2 regions of the Rahnella sp. PCH160 genome follow, and region 2 is predicted to be linked to the other one. Evidence: predicted binding sites of a transcription regulator. Region 2 holds the regulator's gene; the other holds the start of a gene.

What was found. The regulator ArgR, encoded in region 2, controls arginine synthesis, uptake and breakdown. The targets are predictions, from matches to a motif close to ANTGAATAAAAATACANT.
Region 1: argA (amino-acid N-acetyltransferase) is a predicted target of ArgR. The motif match lies at 3,177-3,194, and genes of this name have one in related genera.

What each region holds. Positions count from the first base shown of each region.
Region 1 covers NZ_JBLOGT010000001.1:1,885,252-1,893,499, reverse strand. The annotation lists gene mltA (murein transglycosylase A) at 1-1,047, opposite strand, end outside; tRNA gene ACM5QY_RS08805 (tRNA-Met) at 1,269-1,345, shown strand; tRNA gene ACM5QY_RS08800 (tRNA-Met) at 1,409-1,485, shown strand; tRNA gene ACM5QY_RS08795 (tRNA-Met) at 1,558-1,634, shown strand; gene amiC (N-acetylmuramoyl-L-alanine amidase AmiC) at 1,748-2,998, opposite strand; gene argA (amino-acid N-acetyltransferase) at 3,228-4,553, shown strand; gene ptrA (pitrilysin) at 4,628-7,513, opposite strand; gene ACM5QY_RS08775 (prepilin-type N-terminal cleavage/methylation domain-containing protein) at 7,818-8,174, opposite strand; gene ACM5QY_RS08770 (YgdB family protein) at 8,167-8,248, opposite strand, start outside.
Region 2 covers NZ_JBLOGT010000001.1:479,369-487,616, reverse strand. The annotation lists gene ACM5QY_RS02190 (methyl-accepting chemotaxis protein) at 117-1,688, shown strand; gene fbp (class 1 fructose-bisphosphatase) at 1,812-2,816, opposite strand; gene mpl (UDP-N-acetylmuramate:L-alanyl-gamma-D-glutamyl-meso-diaminopimelate ligase) at 2,984-4,369, shown strand; gene yhcN (peroxide/acid stress response protein YhcN) at 4,663-4,926, opposite strand; gene yhcN (peroxide/acid stress response protein YhcN) at 5,129-5,392, opposite strand; gene argR (transcriptional regulator ArgR) at 5,858-6,328, opposite strand; gene mdh (malate dehydrogenase) at 6,794-7,732, shown strand; gene ACM5QY_RS02155 (helix-turn-helix domain-containing protein) at 7,779-8,048, opposite strand.

The DNA.
Region 1 (8,248 bases), 1.4 Mb from region 2:
GCGCCCGTAGTGATTATAAAATCCTGCTGCATGTCCTGCATCCGTACCAATCCCCTGATACATATCGAAATGTTGTCCTTTAATCGCACCGCCGACGTCCAGCGCAACCATCAGACGCATATGATATTTCCCGGTAAACTTACCTTTATCGTTCAGTTCAGGCACTTCTGCCAGCAGCGTGGTGCCTGCCGGGATAAGTGAACGGTCAGAAGCAACGGATGCTTTGGCAATCAGCGGAACACCGCTGGCTCCGCGAACAGGCGCAAAAGGCTCTGGCTTAAAGAAGACGAACGACGGGTTTTGCTCCAGCAGTTCGCGAACTTCTGCCGCAGAATGGGTATCAGCCCACTGACGGATGGCCTGCATCGACATATTTTCGCGCGCCACTTCACCACGGTCGATCAACACTTTGCCAATACTGCGGTAGGCGTGACCATTTTTGCCCGCATAACCAAAGAACATAAAAGGACGCCCGTCACCGTAATCCACGTAACCGCTGCCCTGCACTTCCATCATGAAGTTATCCATCAGGGAATTGGTCCATGCGACCACGTAGTTGTCGCTCAGCGCGCCGGAGTATATAGAGGCACGATCCGGCAGACGACCGCGTTTTGGCGGCATACGGTAAAGCGGGTACTGGAATTCGCCCTGACGGGTGTAGCGCGCCTGCACAACCGGCGTGTAATAGCCGGTCAACTGCACGTTACCAAAGTTATCAGCGCCTTCCATCTGATAGGCGCTGATGCCGTACTGGCTCAGGTTTCGGGTATCCGCCCCGGAGCGCAGCCATTGTTCCACAGCCTGAAATGTCGTGTTATTTCTGCCATACAAACCAGAAGAAGCGATTTGCACCGCAGCCACCTGATTGGAATAATCCAGCGCGTTGACCGGTTTCCCTGTTGCGTTAGGCTCATTCACGTATTCAAGCGCGTTGTCCAGACGGCCATCTTTATACTGCTGGCCCCGGTCAGTCGGCCGTGAGGAACAGCCCGCCAACACTGCAATCACCAGACCACTCAGCAGATACTTACTCCAACGTCCTTTCATTGTTGCCGCGCTCTCTTACTTTCAGGGAAATGACTGGCGAAACGATAACAAACGGCCTATCAGAAAGGAATTACCACAGCCTAAAAAAGTGCCCTCTGCAAAATGGGGAGCAAAACAGCAACGATATGTGTAAAAAGCCAGCAACTAAGTGCTTTATTTGAATAATTTCAAATAAAGGGTTGCGCGAAATCTCATGGGGAGTATAGTTCGCCTCCATCGGACGCGGGGTGGAGCAGCCTGGTAGCTCGTCGGGCTCATAACCCGAAGGTCGTCGGTTCAAATCCGGCCCCCGCAACCAATTCGATTTCGATGTTTGAAATGCTCAGTTGAATTGTTCGATGTAATAAAGCAGTATCACGGACGCGGGGTGGAGCAGCCTGGTAGCTCGTCGGGCTCATAACCCGAAGGTCGTCGGTTCAAATCCGGCCCCCGCAACCAATTTGAGACTGATGCATAACGATGTTCAGTTCGGATTCTGTGATGATGCAAGTAGTACCAAGTAGTGACGGACGCGGGGTGGAGCAGCCTGGTAGCTCGTCGGGCTCATAACCCGAAGGTCGTCGGTTCAAATCCGGCCCCCGCAACCAACTACTTAAGCAGTGAATTGAATTAAACAACAAGCACCTTAACGGGTGTTTTTTTGTATCCAAATTTCGGGTACAGCCAGGAATGGCTTCATATTCTTCCACCCTTCCCCTGCTTATTTCGCCCTTGCTGCCCCGCCTTCCGAGAACCAGACTTTGATTCCTGCCATGATCGATTCCGCGACCTGCTGCTGAAAATGGGCCGTCCGCAATTTTTTCTCTTCGTTGATATTACTGATGAAAGCTGTCTCGACCAGAATGGACGGAATGTCCGGCGCTTTCAGAACGGCGAAACCGGCCTGATCAACTTTGTTTTTGTGCAGATGATTAATTTTTCCCATGCGCGTCAGCACCTCTTTGCCAAATTTGAGGCTGTCGCCGATGGTTGCCGTCTGAACCAAATCAAACATCGTATGATCCAGATAACGATCGCCACTTTTGCTGACACCACCAATCAGGTCAGATTCATTCTGGGTTTGCGCCAGAAAACGTGCTGCGGAACTGGTTGCGCCCTTCGTGGATAAGGCAAAAACGGACGAGCCTTTTGCCGCCCGATTGGTAAAGGCATCGGCGTGAATAGAAATAAACAGATCTGCCCTCAACTTTCGTGCTTTCGCCACCCTGACTTTCAGCGGAATAAAGACATCTTCGTTACGGGTCATGTAGGCTTTCATATTGGGTTCACGCGTAATCAATTTTTGCAGGCGGCGCGCGATTTGCAAAACTACGTCTTTTTCACGCGTTTTATATTTACCAATCGCGCCCGGATCTTCGCCGCCGTGCCCAGGATCCAGCATAATCACCAGCGGCCTGCTTCGCCCGGCCTGACCGTCTTTGGCCGTTTCCGGCGGTAACGTTCTCGCCACATCGCCCCGGTTGTAATCTTCCAGTAATGCCAGCAGCGGATCATCTTCTGCACTCACGGCACCGTCTTCCGGATACAAATCCACCACCAGACGGTTGTGGAACTCGGCAACCGGCTTGAGTGTAAAAACATGAGGATTGATGGCCCGCTTGAGTTCGAGCACCATGCGCACCGTTTTGGTATCAAACTGCCCTACCCGCGCCTGACGGATATAAGGGTCACTTTGCTGCACCTTTTCCCCGAGCCCTTTCAGTACGCTGTTAAGGTGAACCCCTTCAATATCGACGACCACGCGTGGCGGATCACCCAGCAAGAATTGCTTATATTTTAGAGGAGTACTGGATTCGAGCGTAATGCGGGTGTACGTAGAAGAAGGCCAGATGCGTACCGCGATAACCTGTGAGCTGGCAGCGAACCCCACTTTGCTCACACTCAGCATCCAGGAAGCGGCTACAGTTTGAAGAAGTCGTCGTCTTCCGGGATTGTGATTATCGTCAGTCATGCAGTCTCAAAAAGTGTCTAAAAGTAAAAATTAGCCGATAAAAAACTCAGTTTACGGATTCTAACGAATCGAACCCTGCATGTCATTCCTAAACATTTATTCTATTTATCAATTTGTTGTACGTTTGTAATGGGTGTTAAAACAAAAACAGAGATTTCTTACTTGCCACACGACGCCAAAAGAATAAAAATACAAAAATTACGAATAAAAATTCATACGAGGTTTTGCCGTGAAGGAACGTAGTACAGAACTGGTTCAGGGATTTCGCCACACAGTTCCCTATATTAATGCGCACCGTGGCAAAACGTTCGTGGTCATGCTCGGCGGGGAAGCCATAGAACATGAGAATTTTAGCAATATCGTCAACGATATCGGGCTGTTACACAGTTTAGGCATCCGTCTGGTGGTCGTTTATGGTGCCCGTCCGCAGATTGATGAGAACCTTTCTGAGCACAATTACGAGCCGATTTATCACAAAAACATCCGCGTCACGGATGCCAGAGCCCTTGAACTGGTGAAGCAGGCAGCGGGTTTGTTACAGCTTGATATCACCGCGCGGCTTTCCATGAGCCTGAATAATACGCCACTTCAGGGTGCGCATATCAACGTGGTCAGCGGGAACTTTATCATTGCTCAGCCGCTGGGCGTGGATGACGGTATTGATTACTGCCACAGCGGCCGTATCCGCCGTATTGATGAAGAGGCGATTCACCGCCAGCTCGACAGCAATGCGATTGTGCTGCTCGGCCCGGTTGCGGTTTCCGTTACTGGCGAAAGCTTCAATCTGACGTCAGAAGAAGTCGCGACGCAGCTGGCGATCAAGCTGAAAGCTGAGAAAATGATCGGTTTCTGCTCTTCTCAGGGCGTGATCAACGACGAGGGGAATATTATCTCTGAGTTGTTCCCTAACGAAGCGCAGCAACGCATCGACCTGATGGAGTCGGGCGGGGATTACCTTTCCGGTACCGTCCGCTTCCTGCGTGGAGCCGTGAAAGCCTGCCGCAGCGGCGTGCGACGCAGCCATCTGATCAGTTATCAGGAAGATGGCGCGCTGGTTCAGGAACTGTTCTCACGCGACGGTATTGGTACGCAAATCGTCATGGAAAGCGCCGAGCAAGTTCGCCGCGCCACCATCAACGATATCGGCGGTATTCTCGAGCTGATTCGTCCGCTGGAGCAACAGGGTATTTTGGTGCGCCGCTCCCGTGAGCAATTGGAAATGGAAATCGACAAATTCACCATTATTGAACGTGACAACCTGACCATTGCCTGTGCCGCGCTCTATCCGTTCCACGATGAAGGGATTGGCGAAATGGCCTGCGTGGCCGTTCATCCGGATTACCGCAGCTCTTCACGCGGCGAAATGTTACTTCAACGCGTCGCCAGTCAGGCTAAACAAATGGGCCTTAACCGGTTGTTTGTTCTGACGACACGCAGTATTCACTGGTTCCAGGAGCGTGGTTTTAAACCTGCGGAAGTCGACGTTCTGCCGATTCAGAAACAGGAAATGTACAACTATCAGCGACGGTCTAAGATCCTGATATCAGATCTCTGAAATCAGGTCACAATATTTTGCCGGTAAAAAAGGACGCTCACGCGTCCTTTCACTTTTACAGAAACCAGGAACTTCTATTTACTGGTTTGCGATTTCAGCGCCTGCTGCAAGGTCGAGGTATCCGGCCAGGTTTTAAAGCCTTCCGGCGCAGCGTACTGAGGCGTTTTACTGTCATTACCAGAAACCTGTGACAGCATCGCCAGACCATCTTGCGCAATCACGGCCTGATGGAAATAATCCGCCAACTGCGTCTGAGTTAATCCGGCAATCACGCGGATCACGTTTGCCCGTGTATCAAACTGAGCGTTCCCACGGCTGAAATCATTCCCCAACCGGTCAGCTTCTTCATCCAGCGTCTGAGGACGTTGCTGCATCTCATTCACCAGCCCCTGCTTATATTGCAGAAATTCATCATCTTTCATCTCGCGCAAACGCTTTTCAGCCTGCGGATAAAATGCCAGATAACGCTGATAAAGATAGTCAGGTTGTTTGCTGTTACTTTGCAGCAGGAAGCCGATACCCCACTGTTTACCGACCGGAATCGGGAAAGCAAACACGGCGTATCCCAGCTGTTCCTGCGTACGTAACTGGCTGTAGAACCACGGCTGAATAATCTGCCCAAGCATTGCGCTGTAACCCATACTCTGCACTTCGTCGTAACCGCGTGGCACATATACCGCCGCCAGCGCAGAATCCGTGCTGGTGCCGGTACGCTGAATATTGGCCTTCATCGGTTCTGTCACTTCAGCCTGCTTTCCGCGCCACCATTCGGTTCGGTGCACACCCAGCTTCTGCATAATCTCTTGTGACATCGCTCTGACTTGCTCGGCTGTCATGTTACCCACCACCATCACTTCAACGGCAGCATGGTGAATCAGCTGTTCGCGGTAAGTATTCACGTCATCAAGTGTAATCTGCGCCACTAGCTTTTCACGCTCTGCCCGTTCGGTATAGGGCACGCGGGAAAGTAACTGGACCGGCTGTAATGCCAGTTCGAAAGCTTTGCCTTTATCAGCTGAAGATAAGCGTTCGAGATACCAGGATTTTGCCTGGTCCAGTTGTTCCTGCGTCGGCTTAAAGTTCGGATAGTTATCCACTAATGCGGCCAGCAAATCAGGCAAGCATTCGGTAAAGCCGGTAGCGGTAAATTGCAGACCGTTATCCGGAGACGTTCCGAACGTAATCCCGCCAATAGACGCCTGATAGCTCAGCTGATCAAACGCAACCCCGGTCAGATAATCCGTCAGGCCGTAAAGAACTTGATTTTTTGCTGAACTGAGCGCTTCTTCATTACGGAAAGACACTGTCACATTGGCTTTCGGCTCATCGGCGAAATAGCGGCTTGGCATATAGAAAACACGCAGCCCTTTGTCTTCCACCAGCAACTCGGGTTTAGTGGCCGTCGAGTCTTTCGTCACCAGCGCCAGAGAATCGGGAATATACGGATTCAGCGCAGGCAGCGACAACGTAATACCTTGCGCCAGCGTTTTCCATTGCTCGAAAGTTTGCGGCGGCACTTTATCGACTTCGTAAGGTGCATCCATAAAGTAAGCCATTTTGTTGTGCGGCTCATTCGGGCTGATTATCCAGTAGCGCGCATTTTGCGGCGTCATTTCATCCAGACGCGATGCAATAGCCTTGGGATCATACTGGTCAGTCAGATACGGTGAATCCAGCACATGTTCAACCGGAACGCGCAGCATGGTATCGACCAGCCATTCCACATAATCCATATCGCGGGTTAACGCCGGATAACGAAAATCGAGCGCCATGACGTGAGCAATTTCATCAAAATAGGATTTCTTAACGCCCTGCGATCGCATCTCATTGAGGTAGCTAAAAATGGCAGCAATCACCGTATCGCGCTGGGCTAGACCTTTATCCGTTAATGAAACAGAGATATTAAATACCCCCATATTCCGGTTAACCATCGGGTCCGCACCGGCGCTGATCCCATCTGCGTACCCTTGTTTCTGTAACCAGTCTGACAACGTATTCGGGCTGCGGTTACCAATCAGATAACTGATATAAGTATCTGTTTTACTACGGAAATCCGCACTGTTGTTATCGATGGCAAATTCAACGCGCAATTCTTTGCGGGGCTGTGCGGGAACAAAGTGGATGAATTCACCTTTCTGTTCTGCCGTCACCGTGGGTACAGTAATCGGCGGCACAACAGCATGATGATTTGTTATCTTTCCAAAAGTATTGGCGGCCAGTTCAGCCAGTTCCGGCAACGGTTTGTTGCTGTAAATGACGCCCACCAGCAGGTTTGCCGAATAATAACGGTGATAGAACGCGGTGAGCTGGTCATGAAGTTTACTGCCCGGCTTATCTTTTAACGTATCCAGATTACCACCGGAATAGCGGGCTGCCGGATGTTCAGGGTTTAACGTTTCGGCCCGAACCTGCGCCATACGCATACCGTCACGAGAGCGTGCCATCGTCAGCTCGGCATTCACTGCATTACGCTCACGGTCACCGTTAGCAGGGTCTAACAGCGGCTCACCAATAGCATCCGAAAGACGATCTACGGCTTCAGGAAGCGCATCGTTTTCAACTTCCAGATAAAAGGCCGTACGGTAAGACGCCGTGCTGCCGTTATGGCTGCCGCCGTGTTTCTTAAGGAATTCAGAGAGGCTTTCAGGCTGAGGATACTTCTTTGATCCCATCAGAAGCATGTGCTCTGTGTAATGAGCAAGCCCCAGCTGGGAATCAGGATCTTCGAGAGAACCGACGGGAATAGCCAGCGCAGCGAGCGACTTAGGCGCCTGAGGATCAGAAACCAGTAATACCGTCATATCATTATCGAGCTTTATCGCCTGATACAGACGGGGGTCGTTCTGACTTTTATTAATAGCTTGTGCATAAGGCTGCCAGGTGGCGGCACTTGCGACTACAGGGGCCCAAAAGGTCAACAACAACAGTACCCCTGAAACACGGGTAACCTGTTTCAACATTGCCACTCTCCCTCAATCGAGTAAATATGCCCCACGGGCACTAAAAATAAACAGTTCAACAACTGATAGATCTCAACCTGCTGTTTTCTGCTATCAGGTCTATTCAGACCCCGCAGACGCAGGATAGTTGTCAAAAAAATCGAACCGGGATAGGCAGTCAGGAGCTCCGTCACATTTTATTCCGAAACCTGAAGCTTCCTGCAGGGGAAAATCACCCTGTTAAACCACTCTAAGCTGTTAGCCTGTCATTGCAAGCGGCTTGAGGGTATTTTACCGACTTATTCTGAAGCTGTTCTGCTGGCATTTAGTCACCTGATTTACAGATTAACCGCTGCAAAATTGCCTGATATTTTGCCGGTGACCGTATGAGAACATTGACCCGTTGGCACGATTGCCCGGCAGAACTCACCGACAGCTGATATTCCCAACCTTTCATGACAGTTTCGTGGCTCCGCCCGGTTGCTGCGTAAGCTTCCAACTGCGAATGCGCCTCCGACCATGCCTGTTGCACCTGCCACTGACGCATAAACCCGTAGGTCAGTGACTGGTAATAATCCAGCAGCCCTAAAATAGAAACTGACAGCAAAAATGCGGCAATAAGAGCCTCCGGCAAGCTAAAGCCTTGTTGTGAGATGTCTTCTTTCTCTGGCGCATTAACCATTACAAATCAGCTCATTAGTTTCCGGGCAAAAATCCAGCCAGCCTTGTTTCAGCGAGATAAAAGCCATAGTTCCG
Region 2 (8,248 bases):
TATCAAGAGATTCAGTGGATTGCCGATAACAATATTCATACAAAAAAGTCAGGCAAACCTGACCCCTACTTCATTCGCAGTTTCTCCTTTTCACCTGAATAGCTGGATAACACCGTATGTTGAATAAGTTGAGCGTAAAAGCCGGTCTGATTGGCTTACTGGTCGTGATGACGTTGATTTTGTTGCTGGTGAGTGTCCTTGGCGCCAATGCCATCCGGCAAAGTGCGACTTCATTACAGAAAATTAACCAACTTCAGGGGGACGAACTGGGGTCGCTGGCGGACAATTACAGTTTCTCACTGCGGACCCGTGTTGCCAGCGGCGTTGCCGTGCGTCAGCTCGAAATCGGCATGATGGATGACGCTAAATCCACCACCGACCGGATTGCCGGGTATATCAAACAGGCAGACACGGACATGACAAAATTCGTCAACATTCTGGATGACACGCAGCGCGGAAGGGATTTATCGGATGCAGTGAAAAAAACCTACGATGCGTACAAAACTCATGGTCTGGTACCGCTCCTGGCGGCTCTTCAGGCGCAAAGTGCCGACGGTTATTACGACGTGCTGGAAAACAAGATCACGCCTTACAGCAATGCCTACGACAAAGCGCTGACAGATTTCCGAGCATACGCAACGGATAACACCCGCCAGAGAATCGAACAGGCGCGCACCAATGCCCATATCCAGGTGACAGTGATTGTGGTCGGTTTCCTTGTCGCTTTGGCTATCGCGCTGATCGCCTGGTTTGCCCTGCAAAAAATTATTATGCATCCGCTTAATTTCTCGATTGCGCAGCTGGAACACATCGCGAAGGGCGATCTGACCCATGAAATTGATGACTCACGCAATAATGAAATGGGGCGCCTGCTGAAGGCCATGAAACAAATGCAGGACTCGCTGGTGCTTTCAGTCGGGCGCGTCCGCGATGCCGGGAATCAGATTGACGTCGGTTCACGCGAACTGGCCGCCGGTAACGTCCATCTGGCGCAGCGCACGGAAGAATCCGCCGCTTCTCTTGAAGAAACCGCCGCCAGTATGGAACAGCTGACGTCAACGGTACGCATGAACGCGGCGAACTCCGAACAGGCCAACCAACTGGCGCAAAGCGTATCTGTGATTGCGGACAAAGGCAGCGAAGTTGTTCATCAGGTGATGGATAAAATGCAGGGCATCACTGACAGTTCGAAGCGTATCGGCGACATCATCAGTGTCATTGACGGCATTGCGTTCCAGACCAATATTCTGGCGCTGAACGCCGCAGTAGAAGCCGCCCGCGCCGGTGAGCAGGGGCGTGGTTTTGCCGTTGTTGCCGGTGAAGTTCGCAGCCTGGCGCAGCGCAGTGCGCAATCAGCCCGTGAGATCAAAGAGCTGATCGGTGATTCAGATAACCGTGTTTCGGAAGGTTCGGCGATGGTGAAATCAGCGGCGGAAACGATGGTCGAGATTTCCAGCGAAGTGATGCGTGTCACCAGCCTGATGCGCGAGATTTCTATCGCGACGACTGAGCAGACGCACGGCATCGAGCAGGTTAACGTGGCGATTACGCAGATGGATCAGGTTGCACAGCAGAATGCGGCGCTGGTCGAACAGGCCACTGCGGCGACACGCTCTCTGGAAGAGCAGGCGCAATTGCTGGCGGAAAGCATGGCGGTGTTTAAGCTGAACCGTACTGAGCATTACTAAATACGTTGAGTCTGAGAGTAATAAAAAAGGTGGCCATAAAAAGCCACCTTTTTGCCTTTGAGAAACGCTAAGTTACAGAGGTATCACGTTCATTCTTTGATGATTTTTGTGTCGGGTACTGATTTATTCATCAGGGAATTGGGCGATAAAGCGTTCTGCATCTTCAACCATTGAGCTGTTACCGACGAAGAACGGTGCGCGTTCGTGCAGTTTTTGCGGAATGATATCCAGAATGCGGTTTTTGCCGTCACTGGCTTTACCGCCAGCCTGTTCAGCCAGGAACGCCATCGGGTTGCATTCATACAGCAAACGCAGTTTTCCGGTCGGATGACTGGCCGTGCTTGGGTAAATATAAATGCCGCCTTTCAGCAGGTTACGGTGGAAATCTGCAACCAGTGAACCGATGTAACGTGAGGTATAAGGGCGTTGCGTCGCTTCATCCTGCTCCTGGCAATACTTGATGTATTTTTTAACGCCGAGAGGGAATTTGATGTAGTTGCCTTCATTGATAGAGTACATGTTGCCCTTTGCAGGGAAACGGACTTTTTCGTGAGAGAGGCAGAAGACACCGAGTGAAGGATCGTAAGTAAAGGCATGAACGCCTGCGCCGGTGGTGTAAACCAGCATGGTGGAAGAACCGTAGACCACGTAACCTGCGGCAACCTGACGGTTCCCCGGTTGCAGGAAGTCTGCTTCCGTCACGGGCTGCCCGAGCGGAGATGTCCGGCGGTAAATCGAGAAGATTGTCCCGACTGACACGTTAACGTCGATGTTTGAAGAGCCGTCCAGCGGATCCATCAAAATCACGTATTTTGCATTTTCAGCGCGTTCGCCATCGAAAATGACAATCTCATCTTCTTCTTCAGACGCGATACCGGCAATTTCCCCCCGCGCTTTCATCGCCGCTTTCAATTTTTCATTCGCGTACAGATCGAGTTTCATCTGCACTTCACCCTGCACATTTTCCACACCGCTGGTGCCGAGAATGTCAACCAGACCCGCTTTATTGATATCGCGGTGAATGATTTTAGCGCCGAGTTTTATTGCTGACAGCAAGGCGGTGAGCTCACCGGTTGCATGAGGAAAGTCTTGCTGTTTTTCAACAATAAATTCGCCTAACGTTTTCATAACACGTTCCCTGAATCTAGGATGGATAACGGTTCGTTAATAAAACCTTCACAAGAGCATGGGCAGTTTAGCCCAAATATATGGACGAATCATAGGCAAATCCATTTCTTCTGGGTGATTCTGAGCGGTAGAATAGCGGCTGACTTAAAGGCATTAATGGAAAATATATGCGCATTCATATTCTTGGGATTTGCGGCACGTTTATGGGCGGGCTGGCGATGCTGGCACGAGCACAAGGGCATCAGGTAACCGGTTCGGACGACAACGTTTATCCACCGATGAGTACGCTGCTGGAAAACCAGGGGATCGACCTGATCCAGGGTTACGATCCTGCTCAGTTAGATCCTCAGCCGGATCTGGTGATTATTGGCAACGCGATGACGCGCGGGAATCCGTGCGTCGAAGCCGTGCTCGAACAGGGGATCCCGTATGTCTCCGGCCCACAGTGGCTGCACGATCACGTTCTGCCGGGGCGCTGGGTCATTGCCGTAGCGGGGACGCACGGTAAAACGACGACCGCCGGGATGGTGACATGGATCCTCGAAGCCTGTGGCTATGAGCCTGGCTATGTCATTGGCGGCGTGCCGGGTAATTTCGATGTTTCTGCACGTCTCGGAAACAGCCCGTTTATGGTGCTGGAAGCTGACGAGTACGACTGTGCGTTCTTTGATAAACGCTCTAAATTCGTTCACTACAGCCCACGCACACTGATCCTCAACAATCTCGAGTTCGATCACGCGGATATTTTTGATGATCTGAAAGCGATCCAGAAACAGTTCCACCATCTGGTGCGGTTGGTGCCGGGGAAAGGCAAAATTATCCTTCCTGAGCATGACACGCCGCTCAAGCAAGTGATGGCGATGGGCTGCTGGAGTGAACAGGAATTTGCCGGTGAAACGGAAAATTGTGCCTGGGATGCCAAAAAACTGACGCCGGATGCCAGCTCTTTCGACGTTTATCTGCATGGCGACGTGGTCGGGCAGGTGAACTGGAATCTGGTCGGTGAACACAATATGCATAACGCGCTGATGGCGATTGCCGCTGCGCGTCATGTTGGCGTGAAACCTGAAGATGCGTGTAAGGCGCTGGGTGATTTTATCAATGCCCGTCGTCGTCTTGAACTGCGTGGCGTGGAAAATGGCGTCAGCGTGTATGACGATTTTGCGCATCACCCGACGGCTATTCTGGCAACGCTCTCTGCATTACGCAGCAAAGTAGGCGGCACGGCACGCATTCTGGCGGTTCTTGAACCGCGCTCAAACACCATGAAAATGGGCATGAGCAAAAACGAGCTGGCGCCTTCTCTGGGCCGCGCCGATGAAGTCTTTCTGCTTCAGCCACAGCATATTCCGTGGCAGGTTGCGGAAGTGGCCGAGCGCTGCATTCAGCCTGCGCACTGGAGTGCGGACGTCGATTCACTGGCCGATATGGTGATCAAGGCGTCACTGCCGGGCGATCATATTCTGGTGATGAGTAACGGCGGTTTTGGTGGGATTCACGCGAAGTTGCTGACGGCGCTGGCTGCCAAAGCAGAAGCCGCTCAGCAAAAGTAAAACGGTAAGCGATAAACCGAAAGCACAGCGATGGCTGTGCTTTTTTTTGCCTGTTGTTTGTCAACGTGGCGATTTTCTGACAAAAAAAGGCCCTCAAAAAATTTGAGGGCCAAAGGGTGTCGTCGGACAGGACGACGAGGGTTACGTTAGCAAGAGAGCGGCAGTGGCAGTGTCTTCTCTCTTCCCAGCCTCAACAGCGCATTAATTTTCGCTGGTATGTGGCTGTTGAAACCCGGTAACGCTAATTCAAGTACTCAAACAGTGGCTTCATATCAGGGACTGACTCAGAAATCTTATTGGTAGATTTCTGCGGTGGCGTGATAAGCACCGTCGTTATGCGCTTCGATCACACGATAAGATTTAGCGCCCTTGTTGTCGGCTTTATCGGACAACTCCTGACGAATGTCTGTCGGGACGCCATTGACGCCGCTGACGCTGATAGTGCCCATAGGTTGAAGGTTTTCTGCCTGCTGATTAGAAACCAGCTGTGCGGCAGACGCACCGAAAGAAACAGCAGACAGCAGACTAAGGGCGGCAATAGTGGTCATGATTTTCATGATAATTTCCTAATTCCATAGACGTTGATGCAAAAAATGAGAGAGCAACGTCGGTTGAGATTTGGATTCATCAGTTCTGGAATATCGGCGTCCGGCAGCGCGGGAAGCGTGGGGGAACATTGATGTGGCAGAGACGAATCCGTCTTGATGCGCTTTGCGCGGGCCTGAATCATTCAGGCCCCTTCGCTTCATTTACCCAAACTTATTGGTAAATTTCTGCGGTAGCGTGGTAGTTACCTTCTTCACGCACTTCGATCACACGAAATGCTCTAGCGCCTTTGGCATCCGCTTTGTCAGACAGTGCCTGACGGATATCAGAAGGTGCGCCGGCAACGCCGCTTACGCTTATCATGCCGCGTGACTGGAGATTTGCGGCCTGATCCTGACTAACAGGTTGTGCTGCAAAAGCGCCAAATGAAAGGGCAGAGAGAATGCTTAATGTTGCGATTGTAGTTTTAACGTTCATGATTTTGACCTCGTCTATTTTATTATGTTTCCAACAACGGGTGCTTCACACCACGGAAATGAGTATACATCTAGTCACTCACAATATTAATAGTTTGCTAATAGTTATTTTGGTAGTGATGTGGGGGGTATTTGATTTTTTAATAACAAAAAGGAATAAAAATTGAGTATAAAACGATCTTTTTGTGTTAATTTTTCGTAAAATCAATAGATTGAGTGAATTTGACTATTCGTGCTTAATTTTGCAGTCAATCACACCCTGGAAATCTTTATGTGACGGGAATGTGGTTCGTGTGAATGGAATTAACAGAGGTAATGGCGTAAGGAGGATGTTTACAGCCTGCCGGGAAACGCTAAAGAGGGATAAGGGGAACAGGAGAAAAATTAAAACACTGAGGCCAGAAATTCTTTTCTTCTGACCTCATACACAGAATGGCAGCAGGAAATAGCGCAATATATCGCTGGACTAGAGTTCCTGCTCAAACAAACTGAGGATGGCGTCGTGGAGCTGTCTGACGCTGAAACCCCTTGCTGGCGTGGTGAAAATCGTGTCATCACCGGCAATGGTGCCCAGTATCCCTTCGGATTTACCCAGGGAATCGAGCAGGCGGGCGATCAACTGTGCCGCGCCCGGACTGGTGCGGATAACGACGACTGCGTCGTTGTGGTCTATATCCAATACCAAATTCTTCAGCGGGCTGGTAGTTGTCGGCACACCGATTTCGGCAGGAAGACAGTAAACCATCTCCATTTTCGCGTTGCGGGTTCGCACCGCACCGAATTTTGTCAGCATCCGTGAGACTTTAGACTGATTGATGTTTTCGAAACCGTCTTCCTGAAGTGCGACGACAATTTCGCCCTGAGAACTGAATTTCTCTTCCTTCAACAGTGCTTTGAAGGCTTTGATCAAATCTTCCTGTTTGGCAGGATTACGCATTTTGCACCCTGGTCTCTGTATCATCGTTTCGTTGATTATGCAGATATTTGCATTTTTATGCAACAGAAGGCAAGCAGGTAACCACCAAATTATGCATTCCGACAGGAATATCGGCGCCGGAAAATATAACTGGATGTCATGAATATGCTGAAATTGTGCATTGTAGTGAAGGAATGAGTCAGGATGTTGTTATACCCATGATCTCGATTCAGCTCTCACATTGAATTGAATTTAACCATTTTTTAACCTGGTGTGTTTTGTGGTGCTACTTTTAAGGTGAAGCTTTCCGATAAAAAGTCATAAAAGGCCGGAAAAAAGGCACGAAGAGGTGTTTTTTTACTTTCTTAACGACCAGGCTCAGTTTTCCAGCAGTTGAGCGATTGTTTTTAGCTGTATAAGTGATTATGGTCACACCCAAAATAATCCCACGATACTTATAAGTTAGTGATTAAAAAGGAGTATAGGATGAAAGTTGCAGTTCTAGGTGCAGCGGGCGGTATCGGTCAGGCCCTCGCACTTCTGCTCAAGACCCAGCTACCTTCCGGTTCTGAACTGTCATTATATGATATCGCGCCTGTTACTCCGGGTGTCGCCGTCGATCTGAGCCATATCCCTACAGCCGTCAAAATCAAAGGTTTTTGTGGCGAAGATGCAACACCAGCTCTGGAAGGTGCGGATATTGTTTTGATCTCAGCGGGCGTGGCGCGCAAACCGGGTATGGATCGCTCCGACCTCTTTAATGTTAACGCCGGCATTGTCCGTAATCTGATTCAGCAAGTTGCGACAACATGCCCGCAAGCGTTAATCGGCATTATCACCAACCCGGTCAACACCACGGTCGCCATTGCTGCCGAAGTGCTGAAAAATGCGGGCGTGTATGACAAAAATAAACTGTTCGGCGTGACGACACTCGATGCAATCCGGTCAAACACGTTTGTAGCTGAGCTTAAAGGTAAGCATCCTGAAGACATTGATGTGCCCGTGATTGGCGGACACTCTGGTGTGACAATCCTTCCTTTATTGTCTCAGGTGCCTGACGTGGAATTTAGTGACGATGAAATCGTTGCGATGACCAAACGCATTCAAAATGCGGGAACGGAAGTCGTCGAAGCCAAAGCAGGTGGCGGTTCTGCCACCTTGTCTATGGGTCAAGCGGCCGCACGCTTCGGGCTTTCTCTGGTTCGTGCCTTGCAAGGCGAAAGCAACGTGGTTGAATGCGCCTATGTAGAAGGTAACGGCGATTATGCCCGTTTCTTCGCACAGCCTGTTCTGTTGGGTAAAAAAGGGATCATTGAGCTCATTGATATTGGCAAGCTCAGCGCTTTTGAACAGCAATCACTGGATTCCATGCTGGATATCCTGCGTAAAGATATCGAACTGGGTGAACAGTTTATCAATCACTGATGAGCCGCATGTGAAGCCGCTGGGATTTCCGGCGGCTTTCTTCACATCATTTATTCTCATTCGGAATGCGGCACCGGCGCTCAATGATCTTAAAGGTGGTGGCATCGAAGTAGCGGCTTGGCCAGATAATGGAAGGGTGGATGCCCAGCGCGCTGGCGATGAGTAACTCTCCTTTTGGCCAGGGTCTGGAAAGGGCATTAGAAAGCGTTGAAGAGCTCAATCCGGCGGAGCGTGAGACTGCCGCCAATGTCGTCCCTTTTTTTCTCAGTGCTGCGATAATATCAGCCTGATGCCAGTCTTCATTCCTTGTCATCATAGTGTTTTCCTTATTTTTAAATCACTTTTATAAGACTATTTTTTGAAAACATATTTTCAATGATTGTTTAGTCGTTTCCCATTCAATCTCATCAATGTTTCCTAAAAATATTTTCTGCTCTGATTAAGAAAATACATTCTTATTAAAATTAAAACAAACAAGTAAATTCAGTTTGCTTTTTTTCATTTCTATCTGTTTTT